Regions from separate parts of the Kineococcus esterisolvens genome, predicted to be linked through region 1. Evidence: riboswitches for the same ligand, from Rfam matches in the RefSeq annotation. Region 1 holds a riboswitch; the other holds the start of a gene.
What was found. Region 1 has a riboswitch for glycine ahead of gcvP (aminomethyl-transferring glycine dehydrogenase). Riboswitches for the same ligand answer to the same signal wherever they lie in the genome.
Positions count from the first base shown of each region.

Region 2: it holds a riboswitch for glycine, as region 1 does, so the genes downstream of both, gcvT (glycine cleavage system aminomethyltransferase GcvT) here and gcvP (aminomethyl-transferring glycine dehydrogenase) in region 1, are expected to answer to the same signal.

Region 1 covers NZ_JBJLRI010000001.1:41,415-48,814, forward strand. Annotated here, with positions in the region: gene ACRYR8_RS00195 (SPFH domain-containing protein) at 1-680, opposite strand, end outside; gene ACRYR8_RS00200 (NfeD family protein) at 680-1,180, opposite strand; gene ACRYR8_RS00205 (glucose-6-phosphate dehydrogenase) at 1,320-2,723, shown strand; gene gcvP (aminomethyl-transferring glycine dehydrogenase) at 2,749-5,583, opposite strand; glycine riboswitch at 5,766-5,856, opposite strand; gene ACRYR8_RS00215 (ParA family protein) at 5,966-6,757, shown strand; gene ACRYR8_RS00220 (hypothetical protein) at 6,911-7,400, shown strand, end outside.
Region 2 covers NZ_JBJLRI010000021.1:43,011-50,410, reverse strand. Annotated here, with positions in the region: gene ACRYR8_RS09340 (sugar phosphate isomerase/epimerase family protein) at 1-655, shown strand, start outside; gene ACRYR8_RS09335 (maleylpyruvate isomerase family mycothiol-dependent enzyme) at 725-1,375, opposite strand; gene ACRYR8_RS09330 (tautomerase family protein) at 1,536-1,925, shown strand; glycine riboswitch at 2,020-2,098, shown strand; glycine riboswitch at 2,109-2,197, shown strand; gene gcvT (glycine cleavage system aminomethyltransferase GcvT) at 2,242-3,348, shown strand; gene ACRYR8_RS09320 (L-serine ammonia-lyase) at 3,354-4,781, shown strand; gene ACRYR8_RS09315 (sterol carrier family protein) at 4,846-5,229, shown strand; gene ACRYR8_RS09310 (hypothetical protein) at 5,253-5,579, shown strand; gene purF (amidophosphoribosyltransferase) at 5,688-7,187, shown strand; gene purM (phosphoribosylformylglycinamidine cyclo-ligase) at 7,184-7,400, shown strand, end outside.

The DNA.
Region 1 (7,400 bases):
GCCGCCTGCGCCGAGCCCTCGGCGCGCAGGATCTGCGACTGCTTCTCGCCCTCGGCGGTGAGGATCTGCGACTGCTTGAAACCCTCGGCGTTGAGGATCGCCGCGCGCCGGTCGCGCTCGGCGCGCATCTGCTTCTCCATGGAGTCCTGCACGCTCGCCGGCGGGTCGATGGCCTTCAGCTCCACGCGGTTCACGCGGATCCCCCAGCGGCCCGTCGCGTCGTCGAGCACCCCGCGCAGCTGGCCGTTGATCTGGTCGCGGCTGGTGAGGGTCTGCTCCAGGTCCAGGGAACCGACGACGTTGCGCAGCGTGGTGACGGTCAGCTGCTCGATCGCCTGGATGTAGTTGGCGATCTCGTAGGTCGCGGCCTTGGGGTCGGTGGGCTGGTAGTAGATGACCGTGTCGATGCTCACCACGAGGTTGTCGGAGGTGATGACGGTCTGCGGCGGGAAGGAGACGACCTGCTCGCGCAGGTCCACGGTGGCGCGGACCTTGTCGATGAACGGCACGAGGAAGTGCAGCCCCGCGTCCAGCGTGCGCGAGTAGCGGCCCAGCCGCTCCACGATGACGGCCGTGGCCTGCGGCACGATGCGGATGGTCCGCGCGATGACGATCGCGACGAACAGCAGGACCAGGGCGAGGACGACGATCGTCACGACGGTGTCCGTCACGGTGTCCATCAGGGCTCCTCCTCCGGCGGGGCGGGCGGTGCGGCGGGGGCGGACGGGCCGACGACGGCCGTGGCGCCGTCGATGGCGACCACGACGACGTCCTCACCCGCGGTGAAGCTCTGCCCGGGCGCCGCCGAGCGCGCCGACCACGTCTCCCCCACGAGCTTGACGGTGCCGCCGCGCACGGTGACGTCGGTGAGCACCAGGGCCGGGCGGCCCAGCAGCGCGGGCGCGTTCGTGGTGCCGGCCGGTGGCATCCGCAGCCGGCGCAGCAGCACCGGGCGGACCGTGCCGACGAGCAGCGCCGCGGCGGCCGCCGCGGTGAGGACCTGGCCGACGTAGCCGAGGCCGGCGGCGTCGGCGAGGGCTCCGGCCAGCGCACCGCCGGCGAGCATCGCGAAGACCAGGTCCAGGGCGGTCAGCTCCAGGATCCCCAGGACGAGGGCCGCGGCGATCCACAGCAGCCAGGCGTGGTCCAGCAGGTCCTCCAGCCAGCCCACGACGACCACCCCCCCTGCCGATCCTAGGGGGCCACCGCGGGACGGCGGGCCGACGGCGGGCGTGTCGGTCCGGGTCCCGGCGCGCGGTCGGGGCCCGCGGCTGGTGTGCTGGTGCGCGGACGCAGCCGAACGATCGTGAGGAGCATCCGTGACCGCCCAGTTCGTCGTCCTCGGCGCCACCGGGGACCTGACCGCCCGCTACCTGCTGCCCGCCCTGGCGCAGATCGCCCCACTGCACCCCGACGGCGTGCGGCTGGTCGGCGTCGCCCAGGACGACCTCGACGAAGGGGGTTTCCGCGACCACGTGCGCCGGGCCCTGGACGAGGGCGCGGGTGACGCCCCGGACGAGGTGCGCGAGCAGCTCTCCGGTACCGCCGCGTACGTCCACGGCGACGTCACCGACCCGCGGGTGCTGCGCGACGCGCTGCAGCGCGCCGGCGACGGCGAGCCCGTCGTGGTGTACCTGGCCCTGCCCCACGTGCTGTTCGAACGGGTCGTCGCCGCGCTCGGCGAGTGCGACCTGCCCGAGCACGCCCGCGTCGTGGTGGAGAAGCCGTTCGGGCAGGACCTGGAGGGCGCCCGCCGCCTGAACGCCGCGCTGGGGCGGGTCGTGCCCGAGGACCGCACGTTCCGCGTGGACCACTTCCTGGCCAAGCAGACCGTCCTGAACGTCCTGGGCCTGCGGTTCGCCAACCGCCTCTTCGAGTCCGTGTGGAACCGCACCCACGTGGAGTCCGTCGACATCGTCTTCGACGAGACCGTGGACGCGCAGTCCCGCGCCAGCTACTACGACCGCTCCGGCGCGCTGCGCGACATGGTGCAGAACCACCTGCTGCAGCTGCTGGCGTACGTGGCGATGGAACCGCCCCAGTCGATGCGCCCGGCGGACCTCAGCGCCCGCAAGGTCGACGTCCTGCGCGCGGTGCGCGCGCTGGAGGAGGACGAGGTCGCCCGCTGCACGGCGCGCGGGCGGTACACCGCCGGCACGGTCGACGGCCGCCACGGCCGCCGGGAGGTCGGCGACTACGTCGACGCGCGCGGCGTCGACGGCGAGCGCGGCACCGAGACGTACGCCGAGGTCGTGCTGCACGTGGACACCTGGCGCTGGGCGGGCGTGCCGTTCCGGCTGCGCACCGGCAAGGCCCTGGCCGCGGACCGGCGCGAGGTCGTCGTCCGCTTCGCCGAGGTGCCGCACGCGGTGTTCGAGGGGCCCCGCCCGCACCGCAACGAGCTGCGCCTGCAGCTGGACCCCGACCGGGTCTCGCTGCGCCTGGACCTCAACGGCGCCGGCGACCCGTTCGAGCTGGAGGCCGTGGAGATGGGCGCCGACCTGGCCCGGCAGGAACCGGGCCCCTACGGGCAGCTGCTGCTGGCGGTGCTCGCCGGCGACACCCGGTTGTCGGCGCACGCCGCGGAGGCCGAGGAGGGCTGGCGCATCGTCGAGCCGATCCTGGCCGCGTGGCAGCGCGGGGCCGCGCCGCTGCGGGAGTACGCCGCCGGCAGCGACGGCCCCGAGGGCCCGCCCGCCCTGGCGGGGGCGGACGGGCGCTGACCGGACGGACTCGCTGCCGGTCCGCTCAGCCCTCCGCGAGCTCCTCCAGCGGCGGGCAGGAGCACACGAGGTTGCGGTCGCCGGCGGCGCCGTCGATGCGGCGCACCGGCGGCCAGTACTTCGTGCGCGGGTCCAGCCCGGCCGGGTACACGGCCTCCTCGCGGGTGTAGGGGTGGTCCCACTCGCCCACGAGCGAGGCGGCGGTGTGCGGGGCCTGGCGCAACGGGGACTCGGCCACGGACCAGCGGCCCCGCTCGACCTCGCGCACCTCGGCGGCGATGGCGAGCATGGCGTCGCAGAACCGGTCGATCTCGGCGAGGTCCTCGCTCTCGGTGGGCTCGACCATGAGGGTGCCGGGGACGGGGAACGACATCGTCGGGGCGTGGAACCCGAAGTCGACGAGCCGCTTGGCGACGTCCTCCACGCTCACGCCGGTGGCCCTCGTCATCGGCCGCAGGTCCAGGACGCACTCGTGCGCCACGAACCCGCCGGGTCCGCGGTAGAGCACCGGGTACGCCTCCCGCAGCCGGGCGGCGACGTGGTTGGCGCTGAGCACGGCCTGCACCGTGGCGGCGCGCAGCCCGTCGGCGCCCATGAGGCGCACGTACGCCCAGGAGATCGGCAGGATCCCCGCCGAGCCGAACGGGGCGGCGGACACCATGCCGACGGCCTCGGGGTCGGCGTCCGGGGAGGTGGCGGGCAGGAACCGCGCCAGGTGGGCGCGCACCGCGACCGGGCCGACGCCCGGGCCGCCGCCGCCGTGCGGGACGCAGAACGTCTTGTGCAGGTTCAGGTGCGAGACGTCCGCGCCGAACCGGCCGGGCCGGGCCAGTCCGACCAGGGCGTTGAGGTTCGCGCCGTCGACGTACACCTGCCCGCCGGCGTCGTGCACCAGGGCGCACACCTCGCGGATCGACTCCTCGTACACCCCGTGCGTCGAGGGGTACGTGACCATGATCGCGGCGAGGTCGTCGGCGTGCTCGGAGACCTTCCGGCGCAGGTCCTCCAGGTCGACGTTCCCGTCGGCGTCGCAGGCCACGACGACGACCCGCAGACCCGCCATGACGGCGCTTGCCGCGTTCGTGCCGTGCGCGGAGCTGGGGATCAGGCACACCGTGCGGTGCGCCTCGCCGCGGGAGCGGTGGTGCGCGCGGATCGCGAGCAGCCCGGCGAACTCGCCCTGGGAACCGGCGTTGGGCTGCAGGGAGACCGCGTCGTAGCCGGTGACCTCCGCCAGCCAGCGCTCCAGGTCCGCGACGAGCTGCGCGGTGCCGGCGAGCTGGTCGGCCGGTGCGTACGGGTGCAGGTCGGCGAACTCCGGCCACGACACCGGCTCCAGCTCGGTGGTGGCGTTGAGCTTCATCGTGCACGAGCCCAGCGGGATCATGCCGCGGTCCAGCGCGTAGTCGGCGTCCGAGAGGCGGCGCAGGTACCGCAGCAGCGCCGTCTCCGAGCGGTGCTTCGAGAACACCGGGTGGGTCAGGAACCCCGAGGTGCGCAGCAGCCCGGCGGGCAGCGCGTGGGCGGGGACGTCCTCGACGGGCTGCAGGCCGAAACCGGCCAGCGCCGCCGCCACGTGCTCGGGCGCGGTCGTCTCGTCGCACGTCAGGCCGACGTGGTCGTCGTCCACCAGGCGCAGGTTCACCCCCGCGTCCAGGGCGGCGGCCACGACCGCCCGGGCGCGGCCGGGCACGCGGGCCAGGACGGTGTCGAAGAACTCCTCGTGCACGACCTCCACACCGCCGGCGCGCAGCGAGGCCGCCAGGCGGGCGGCGGTGCCCGCCACCTGCGCGGCGATCGAGCGCAGTCCCTCCGGGCCGTGGTGCACGGCGTAGCAGCCGGCCACGACCGCCAGCAGCACCTGCGCGGTGCAGATGTTGCTGGTGGCCCTGTCGCGGCGGATGTGCTGCTCGCGCGTCTGCAGCGCCAGGCGGTACGCCCGGGCGCCGTCGGCGTCCTTCGAGACGCCCACCAGGCGGCCGGGCAGGGAGCGCTCCAGGCCGGCGCGCACGGCCATGAAGGCCGCGTGCGGGCCACCGGCGAACATCGGCACCCCGAAGCGCTGGGAGGAGCCGACGGCCACGTCGGCCCCGAACTCGCCGGGCGCGCGCAGCAGGGCCAGGGCCAGCAGGTCGGCGGCGGCCACCACCACCGCACCGCGCTCCTTGGCGGCGGCCGCGACGCCCGCGAGGTCGCGCACGCGGCCGGAGGTGCCGGGGTACTGCACGAGCAGGCCGAACGGCGCCCGCTCCCCCAGCACGGCGAGCGGGTCGGCCGCGTCCAGGTCGACGGTGACCAGGTCGACGCCCAGGGGCACCGCGCGGGTGCGCAGCACCGCCAGCGTCTGCGGCAGCACGTCGGCGTCCACGGCGAACACCGCCCCGGCGGGTGCCTTCGAGACGCGGCGGGCCAGCGTCATCGCCTCGGCGGCGGCGGTCCCCTCGTCGAGCAGCGAGGCGTTCGCCACGTCCAGGCCGGTGAGGTCGGCCACGGCGGTCTGGAAGTTCAGCAGGGCCTCCAGTCGGCCCTGGGAGATCTCCGGCTGGTACGGGGTGTACGCGGTGTACCAGGCGGGGTCCTCCAGCACGTTGCGGCGCACCACGGCCGGGGTCCGGGTGCCGTGGTAACCCAGCCCGATCATCGAGGGCACGACGCGGTTCCGCGCCGCGAGCCGGCGCAGCTCGGCGCTCACGGACGCCTCGTCCAGCGCGGGCGGCAGGTCCAGGGCGCCGGGTCCCTCGAGGATCCCGGCGGGCACGGCCCGCCGCACGAGTTCCTCGGTGTCGGCGACGCCCACCGCGGCCAGCATCCGGGTGACCTCGCCCGCGTCCGGCCCGACGTGGCGGGCGCTGAAGGGCAGCGGGCCCGGGGCGCCGAGGGCGGGCGCACCCTCGGCGGGCGCACCGGAGGTGGCGGCGGGGGTACCGGCGGGGGTACCGGCGGGGGTGGCGGGGGCGGTGGTGGTCACGGGTGCTCCGGGGGCTCACGGCGGTCGGGACGCCCCCGTCTGTCGGCCCGGGCGGTCGCGGCCTCCAGAGCGGCCTGTCCCCCGCGGTCCTTCCGCCTGAGAGGTTCCGGGGATGTTGCCCCTTCGGCGCCCCGGCCGGACCGGGGTCTCTCCCGCGCGGGATGCGCAGCCAGCTTCCGCTGCCACTGTAGGCCATCGCCCGCCGCGCGGTCCCGGATCGCGGCCCCGGCGACAGCGGTCCGCTCGACACCGCGCACCCCGGTATCCTCTCGCGATGATCACCATGGCCGTCTGCAGCGCGAAGGGCGGCGTGGGCAAGACGTCGGTGGTCCTGGGGCTCGCCTCCGCGGCCCTGCACCGTTCCGTCAGCACCCTCGTCGTCGACCTCGACCCCCAGGCCGACGCGACCTCGGGCCTGGACGTGACCGCCCAGCGCGAGCACGACGTGGCGGCGGTGCTGCGCACCCCGAAGCGCCGGGTCGCGGAGTCCTCGGTGGCGCCCAGCGGGTGGGTGGACGACCACCCGGGCCTGCTCGACGTCGTCACCGGCTCGGCGGCCTCGGCGCGGCTGGACGCCCCCGACCACGAGCAGGCCGATCTCGACGGGCTGCGCCGCGCGCTGCGCAAGCTGGACGACCACGAACTGGCGCTGCTCGACTGCCCGCCGTCGCTGGGCGGACTGACCCGCTCGGCCTGGCGGGCGAGCGACGCCGTGCTCGTCGTCTCCGACGCCAGCCGCTTCTCGGTGGCCGCGGTGGGGCGCACCCTGGACGAGGTGGCTGCGCTGCGCTCGGGGCCCCGCGTCGCCGGGGTGCTGGTCAACCGCTTCTCCCCGCGCTCGGGCGAGCAGCGCTTCCGCCTGGAGGAGCTGCGCTCCCTGTTCGGACCGCTGGTGCTGGAACCGCTGCCCGACCGGGTGGCCGTGCCCCAGTCGCAGGGTGCCGGCAAGCCGCTGCACGCGCTGCGTCCCGTCGCGGCCCGCCGGGTGGCCGAGCAGTTCGACCGGCTCCTGGACGTGGTCCTGGCCCAGGGGGTCGCCCCCCGCACGTCGCGTGACAGCGCGTGAGCGCGGGAACACCGAAAGGCATCTGATCGTTTTCCCGTCGTCGAAGTGCACAGGAGACCGGTACCGCCTACCGTGCCCTCACGGTGCGTGCTGGTCCCCTCCGTCCGCACCGCCGAGCACCACCCCGCGCCACCGCGGGTCCGAGGAGGTTCCGTGACGACCGACGCCCCCGCCAACCGCCCGCGCCTCGTGCGCGCCGCCCGGACCAGCCAGGTCCTGGGCGCTGCGAGCACCGCACCGGCCCCCCAGCCCGCGCCACCGCGCCTGGTGCCCGCACCGCACCGCACAGCGGGCACGGCCGGTCCGCGCCGGCCGGCCGACGAGGACACCGCCGAGGTCACGCGGGTCCTGCAGCTCGTCGACGTGCTGCGCGCGCGCTGGGCCCGCGCCGGCGCGGACATCGCCACCCGCCTGCGGCCCGGGGTGGACGACGCGGCCCTGGACGCCGTCGAGCACCAGCTGGGCCTGCTCGTACCGCGCGGTGCACGCGCCTGGTGGCGCAGCGTGGACGGCGTGGACCCCGTGCGCACCCGCTACCGGACCAGCGCCCCCACCGTCGGCCCGGGCGGCTGGGTGCCGCTCGGCCTGGAGGACGCCGTGCGCCGGGCGACCGGCCAGGGGCCGGGACCGGTCGCACCCCCCG
Region 2 (7,400 bases), on a different contig from region 1:
CTCCACGCAGTTCGTGCAGCGCTGGTCCGGCCCCGGTGAGGACGAGCGCAAGCAGGCGGTGCGCAACATCAAGCGCATCGTCGAGGTCACCACCGAGCTGGGGGTGCCCGTCGTGCAGTCGGAGTTCAACGGCCGCCCGGAGCTGCCCGAGGCCAGCGAGGCCCGCTTCCTCGACTCCTTCGAGGAGCTGGCGCCCGTCTTCGAGTCCGCCGGGGTCGAGCTGCGACTGGAGCCGCACCCCGACGATTTCGTCGAGGACGGCTTCCGCGCCGTGGACCTGGTGCGCGGCCTGGACCGGCCCTGGGTGGGGTTCGTCTACTGCACCCCGCACACCTTCCACCAGGGCGGCGACGGCCCGGGCGTCATCCGCTACGCCGGCGACCTCGTGCGGCACGTGCACGTGGCCGACACGTTCGACCCCCGCGGCTCCTCCGGCCTGCGCTACATCGTCAACCCGCCGGGATCCACGGCGCGCGTCCACCAGCACCTCGACATCGGTGAGGGTGAGGTGGACTTCGACGGCATCTTCACCGCCCTGGGCGAGGTCGGTTTCGACGGGGCGCTGTGCGCGAGCGTCTTCGCCTGGGAGGAGAGGCGCGAGGCGTCCAGCCGCTTCATGCGCGAGAAGATCCAGGAGTACGTCGACCGCTGGTGAACGGGTCGTGGGGACGAGGGGGCGGGTGCCGAGGCACCCGCCCCCTCGGGCGTCCGGCGGGCGGCGCGGTCAGCGGGCGAGCGCGCACCTGGCGCGCAGCAGCGCGACGCCCGGCCCGGTCAGCTCGTCGCAGAACGCCCCCCGGCCGGCGACGGCCATGGTCAGCGCGAGCGTCGTGCCGCGGACCGGCGCCCCCGCGCCGGTCGTGAACGGGCCGTCGGTGGCCTCCAGCCGCAGCCCCCGCACCGCGCTGCGGCCGTCCACCGTGAAGTCGCGGGCCGTGAAGAACCGCGCGACCTCGGTGACCACGGGGACCGGCGGCCCACCCGTGAGCCCGAGCGGCCGGCGCACGTCCTGGGCGTGCACGACGACCTCGCCCAGCCACGCCGCGGTGTGCCCGGTGGGTGCCGTGGTGCTGGTGACCACCGCGCGGAACCGCTCCAGCGTCTGCGCGGGCGTGACGCCGAGCTGTTCGGCCAGGCGCCGGTCGTTGTGCACGCCCGGGTCGAAGCGGGCCCCGGCCATGCTCGCCAGCCAGCGCGACCGCCCCGTGCTCGCCGCCGCGGTCAGGTGCGCGACGACCTCCTCGACCCTCCAGCGCCCGCACAGCGAGGGCCTGGACCACTCGGCGTCGTCGAGGCCGGCGAGGTCGTCGGCCAGGGCGGCGCGCTCGGCGTGCGCGGCCGCCCACAGGGTGTCGCGCGAGGTGGTGGTGGTCACGGCGTCCTCCGGGTACGGGTACGGGTACGGGTCCCGGTGGGGTGACCCGGGCCGCGCGGAGGACTCACCGGTCCGCGGCCCCTGGGCCGCGTCGGCCGGGAGACCCTCCAGTCGCTCGCCAAATGTGTCAACATGTAACTACATATAAGAGGAGGATCCCGTGCCGCTGCTCCGCTTCGACCTCGTCGCCGGCCGCACCCCCGAGGCGCTGACCAGCCTGCTCGACGCAGCCCACGCCGCCGTCGTGGAGGCTTTCGAAGTCCCCGACGGCGACCGCTACCAGGTCGTCCACCAGCACGCCCCCGGCGAACTGGTCGTCCACGACACCGGCCTCGGCATCCCGCGCACCGACGACGTCGTCGTCCTGCAGGTGACCAGCCGCCCGCGCACGCGCGAGCAGAAGGAGCGCTTCTACGCCCTGCTCGTGGACCACCTGGAGCGCGCGTGCGGCACCGGCCCCGGCGACGTCGTCGTCTCGATCACCGAGAACTCCGACGCCGACTGGTCCTTCGGCCACGGTCGCGCCCAGTTCCTCACCGGCGAGCTCTGAGGGCGGCTCCTCCGGCGGGCGCTGGCCCGCGGCGCGCGGCCCGTGGGACGCTGGCGGCTGCACGTCACAACCCAACACCAGGCCACGCACCCGGGCGGGAGAGCCCCGACGCGCACCAGCGGCGGGCACCGAAGGAGCAACCACCCCGGAACCTCTCAGGTCCCCAGGACCGCCACGGGCAGGCCGCTCTGGAAAGCAGGGTCCCCACGACCCTCACCGACGGGGAAAGCGCCGCACGGCGCGAAGCTCTCAGGTGCCGCGACAGAGGGGGTCCACGCGGCCGCGCCCGGCGGCCGCGCCCGGAAGGAGCCCGCCCGTGTCCCGCACCTCCCCGCTGCACGAGGCGCACGCCGCCCTGGGTGCCGCGTTCACCGACTTCGCCGGCTGGTCCGTGCCCGTGCGCTACGCCTCCGACCTCGCCGAGCACCGCGCCGTGCGTGCCACCGCCGGCGTGTTCGACCTGACCCACATGGGCGAGGTGCGCGTGAGCGGCCCGCAGGCCGGCGACGCCCTCGACGCCGCGCTCGTCGGGCGCCCCTCGGCCATGCCGCCGGGCCGCGCCGCCTACGGCCTGATCGTCGACGAGGACGGCGGCATCCTCGACGACCTCGTCACCTACCGCCTCGGCGAGCAGGAGTTCCTCGTCGTCGCCAACGCCTCCAACGCCGGCCTCGTCGCCCGCGAGCTGACCGCCCGCACCGCCGGTTTCGACGCCACCGTCACCGACGAGTCCGCGGGCACCGCCCTGCTCGCCGTGCAGGGCCCCACCGCCGCCCTGGTCGTCGGCGAGCTCGTCGACGCCGACCTCGGCGCCCTCGGCCACTACCGCTGCACGCCCACCGCCCTGCGCACCCCGGACGGCGCCGAGGACGTGCTGCTGGCCCGCACCGGCTACACCGGCGAGGACGGTTTCGAGGTGGTCCTGCCCGCCGCCCACGCCCCCGCCGCGTGGGAGGCGCTGCTGAGCGCCGGCCGCGCCCACGGCGCCGTGCCCTGCGGCCTCGCCTGCCGCGACACCCTGCGCCTGGAGGCCGGGATGCCGCTGCACGGGCACGAGCTGTCCCGCGACGTCGACCCGTACGCCGCCGGCCTCGGCCGTGTCGTCAAGCTCGACAAGCCGGCGGCCTTCCCCGGCCGCGCCGCGCTGGAGCGTCTCGCGCAGCGCACCCCCGAGCGCGTCCTCGTCGGGCTGCGCGGCACCGGGCGGCGGGCCGGGCGCCACGGGTACCCCGTGCTGCACGAGGGGCGCCCGGTGGGCACCGTCACCAGCGGCGCGCTCTCGCCGACCCTGGGGCACCCCGTCGCCATGGCGTACGTCGAGAACGGCCTCTCGGCGCCCGGCACCGCGCTCGCCGTGGACGTGCGCGGGCGTCCCGAGCCCGTCGAGGTGGTCGAGCTGCCCTTCTACCGACGGGCCCGGTGAACCCCGTGCCCGTCGGCGTCTTCGACCTGTTCTCCATCGGCATCGGCCCCTCCAGCTCCCACACCGTCGGCCCGATGCGCGCCGCGCTGCTCTTCGCGCGGGCCCTGGCCGACGACGGCGTGCTGGAACGGGTCGCCGCCGTGCGGGTGGACCTGCACGGTTCCCTCGGCGCCACCGGCCGCGGCCACGGCTCCGACTCCGCCGCCGTCCTGGGGCTGCTCGGCGAGCGCCCCGAGGAGGTGGACCCGGACGCCGTCCCGGCACTGCTGGCCGCCGTGCGCGCCTCCGGCGAACTTCCCCTCCTGGGCCGGCACCGGGTGCGCTTCGACCCGGACGCCGACGTGCGCCTGCTGCGCGAGGCGCTGCCCGCCCACCCCAACGGGATGGTGTTCACCGCCCTGGACCGGGCCGGCGGCGTCCTGCTGCGGCGAACCTCCTACTCCGTCGGCGGCGGGTTCGTGCGCGACGACCCGCTGGACGACGCCGCGCCGCTCGCCGGTCCCGGCGACGACCTGCCGCACCCCTTCCGCACCGGCGCCGAACTGCTCGAGCAGTGCCGGCGCACCGGCCTGGGGGTGGCGGGCCTGGTGCGCCGCAACGAGGAGCACCGCCGCAGCCGCGCCGAGGTCGACGCCGGCCTGCTGGAGGTGTTCGGCGCCATGGCCGCCTGCGTGCAGCGCGGCCTGGCGAGCGGGGGCACCCTGCCCGGCGGTCTGGGCGTGCGCCGCCGCGCCCCGGGGCTGCACCGCCAGCTGCTCGCCGAGGAGGAGCGGTGCGACGCCGGCGCCGACCCGCTGCGCGCGATGGACTGGGTCAGCCTGTACGCGCTCGCCGTCAACGAGGAGAACGCCGCCGGCGGCCGGGTCGTCACCGCCCCCACCAACGGCGCCGCCGGGATCGTGCCGGCCGTGCTGCACTTCCACCGACGCTTCACCCCCGGCGCCGACGACGCGAGCACCGTGGACTTCCTGCTCGCCGCCGGCGGCATCGGCGTCGTGCTGAAGGAGACCGGCTCCATCTCCGGCGCCGAGGTGGGCTGCCAGGGGGAGGTGGGCTCGGCCAGCGCCATGGCCGCCGCCGGGCTGACCGCGGTCCTCGGCGGCACCCCCGAGCAGGTGGAGAACGCCGCCGAGATCGCGATCGAGCACCACCTGGGCCTGACCTGCGACCCCGTCGGCGGGCTCGTGCAGATCCCCTGCATCGAGCGCAACGCCGTGGGCGCCACCACCGCCATCCACGCCGCGCGCACCGCGCTGCGCGGTGACGGCACCCACGTCGTCAGCCTCGACGCCGCGATCGCCACGGTGCGCGCCACCGGTGCGCACATGCGCTCGGAGTACAAGGAGACCTCCCGCGGCGGGCTCGCCCTGACCGTCGTGGGCGCGCACCGGGCACCGGCCGCCGCGGTGGGGGTCAACGTCCCGGAGTGCTGAGCTGCGGGGTGATGAGCTGCGGGGTGCCGGTGCGGGGTGCCGGGCGGGGTGGCACGGTGGCCCGGTGCCCCCACGCCGCCGCACCGACCCCGAGCAGGGCCGCGCCGCGCTGCGCGCCGCCCTGGAGGCCGTGGACGCCGGCGGGGCGCCCGAGCGGGCCGTGCTGGCCGCCGCCGTGCGCTTCACGCTGGAGGAGCTCGCCGTCCGCCACCCCGGCGGCAGCGTGGAGGTGCGGGTGCCGCCGTTCGCCGCCGTCCAGGTCGTCCAGGGCCCCCGGCACACCCGCGGCACCCCGCCCGCCGTGGTCGAGACCGACCCGCTGACCTGGCTCCAGCTGGCCGCCGGCCGGCTGGCCTTCGAGGACGCGCGCGCCGGCGGCCGGGTGCGTGCCAGCGGCGAGCGCGCCGACCTCGGTGAGCTGCTGCCGGTCACCGCTCCGGGGACCTGAGCGGGCCGCGTACCGTGGCGCGGGTGAGCGAGCAGGAGCACGGGCCGCAGGACGCCCCGGCGCCCGGGGACGGCCGGCAGGAGCAGCGCGAACCGCAGGAGGCCACCCGGCTGGTCCAGGTGACGCGCCGGCGTGCGCCCCGGTTCCGCGCCTTCATCCTCACCGGTGTCGTCGTCGCCTTCGTCGCCGCGGCGGTCGTGGCGGCGCTGACCCCGCCCGCCGGCGGCTACTCCCAGCGGGCTCTCTTCGGGTACCTGTTCGTCGCCTTCGGCGTCGTGGGGGCGCTGCTCGGCGGCCTGGTGGCGGTGCTGGCCGACCGGACCCGGAGCGGGCGGCGCGGCCCGCGCTGAAACCGGTGCGGCGGGTGCGCCGCCCCCGTCCACGAGTGCGTCCGGGTGGCGGGGGTGTGCCACACTCGGGACGTGGCCCGCGGTGACGGACGTCTTAACCACGACCTCATGCCCGGTGAGAAGGGCCCCCAGGACGCTTGCGGCGTCTTCGGGGTCTGGGCCCCCGGTGAAGAAGTCTCCAAGCTCGCCTTCTACGGCCTGTACGCCCTGCAGCACCGGGGTCAGGAGGCCGCCGGCATCGCTGTGAGCAACGGCGAGCAGATCCTCGTGTTCAAGGACACCGGGCTGGTCTCGCAGGTGTTCGACGAGGCGGCCCTGGAGTCCCTGCAGGGGCACATCGCCGTCGGGCACACCCGCTACTCCACCGCGGGGGGCGCCGGCTGGCAGAACGCCCAGCCCACCCTCGGCGCGACCGCCGGCGGGACGGTCGCCCTGGCGCACAACGGCAACCTCACCAACGCCTTCCGGCTGCGAGAGCTGATCGCCGAGCGCTACCCCGACGGGACCGCCGGCCGCGCCGGCTCCGGCGAGATCGCCCGCGGCAACACCACCGACACCGCGCTGATCACGGCGCTGTTCGCCGGCGACCCCGACCACACCCTGGAGGCCACGGCCCTGGAGGTGCTGCCGCACGTCGAGGGCGCCTTCAGCCTCGTCTTCATGGACGAGCGCACCCTGTACGCGGCGCGCGACCCGCAGGGCATCCGGCCGCTGGTGCTGGGCCGGCTGGACCGCGGCTGGGTCGTGGCTTCCGAGACCGCCGCCCTGGACATCGTCGGCGCCAGCGTCGTGCGCGAGGTCGAGCCCGGAGAGCTCATCGCCGTGGACGCCGACGGCCTGCGCTCGAGCCGGTTCGCCGAGGCCAGGCCCAAGGGGTGCGTCTTCGAGTACGTCTACCTCGCCCGGCCCGACACCACCATCAACGGCAAGGTCGTGCAGGAGGCCCGCGTCGAGATGGGCCGCACGCTGGCCCGCGAGCACCCCGTCGAGGCGGACCTCGTCATCCCCACGCCCGAGTCCGGGACCCCCGCCGCGATCGGCTACGCCGAGGAGTCCGGCATCCCCTACGGGCAGGGGCTGGTGAAGAACGCCTACGTGGGCCGCACCTTCATCCAGCCCAGCCAGACGATCCGCCAGCTCGGCATCCGCCTGAAGCTCAACCCGCTCAAGCACGTCGTGCAGGGCAAGCGGCTGGTCGTGGTGGACGACTCCATCGTGCGCGGCAACACCCAGCGCGCCCTCATCCGGATGCTGCGCGAGGCCGGTGCGGCGGAGATCCACGTGCGCATCTCCTCCCCGCCGGTGACGTGGCCGTGCTTCTACGGCATCGACTTCGCCACCCGCGCCGAGCTGATCGCCACCGGCCTCGGCGTGGACGACGTGCGCACCAGCATCGGTGCCGACTCCCTGGGGTACATCTCGCCCGAGGGCATGATCGCCGCCACGGACCAGCCCGCCGAGCGGTTGTGCAGCGCCTGCTTCAGCGGCAGCTACCCGGTGCCCGTGCCCGACCTGCAGCGCCTGGGCGAGCACGCCCTGGACAAGCCCCGCCTGCCCATCACCCCCGTGCACCCCTCGCACCCCACCCACTCGGGAGCCCGCCGGTGACCGGCACCACCTACGCAGCCGCCGGTGTCGACGTCGTGGCCGGTGACCGCGCCGTCGAGCTCATGAAGGCCTCGGTGGCCCGCACCCACGGCCCCGACGTGGTCGGCGGCTTCGGCGGCTTCGCCGGGCTGTACGACGTCAGCGCGCTGAAGGGCTTCCGCCGGCCGCTGCTGGCCACCAGCACCGACGGGGTGGGCACCAAGGTCGCCGTCG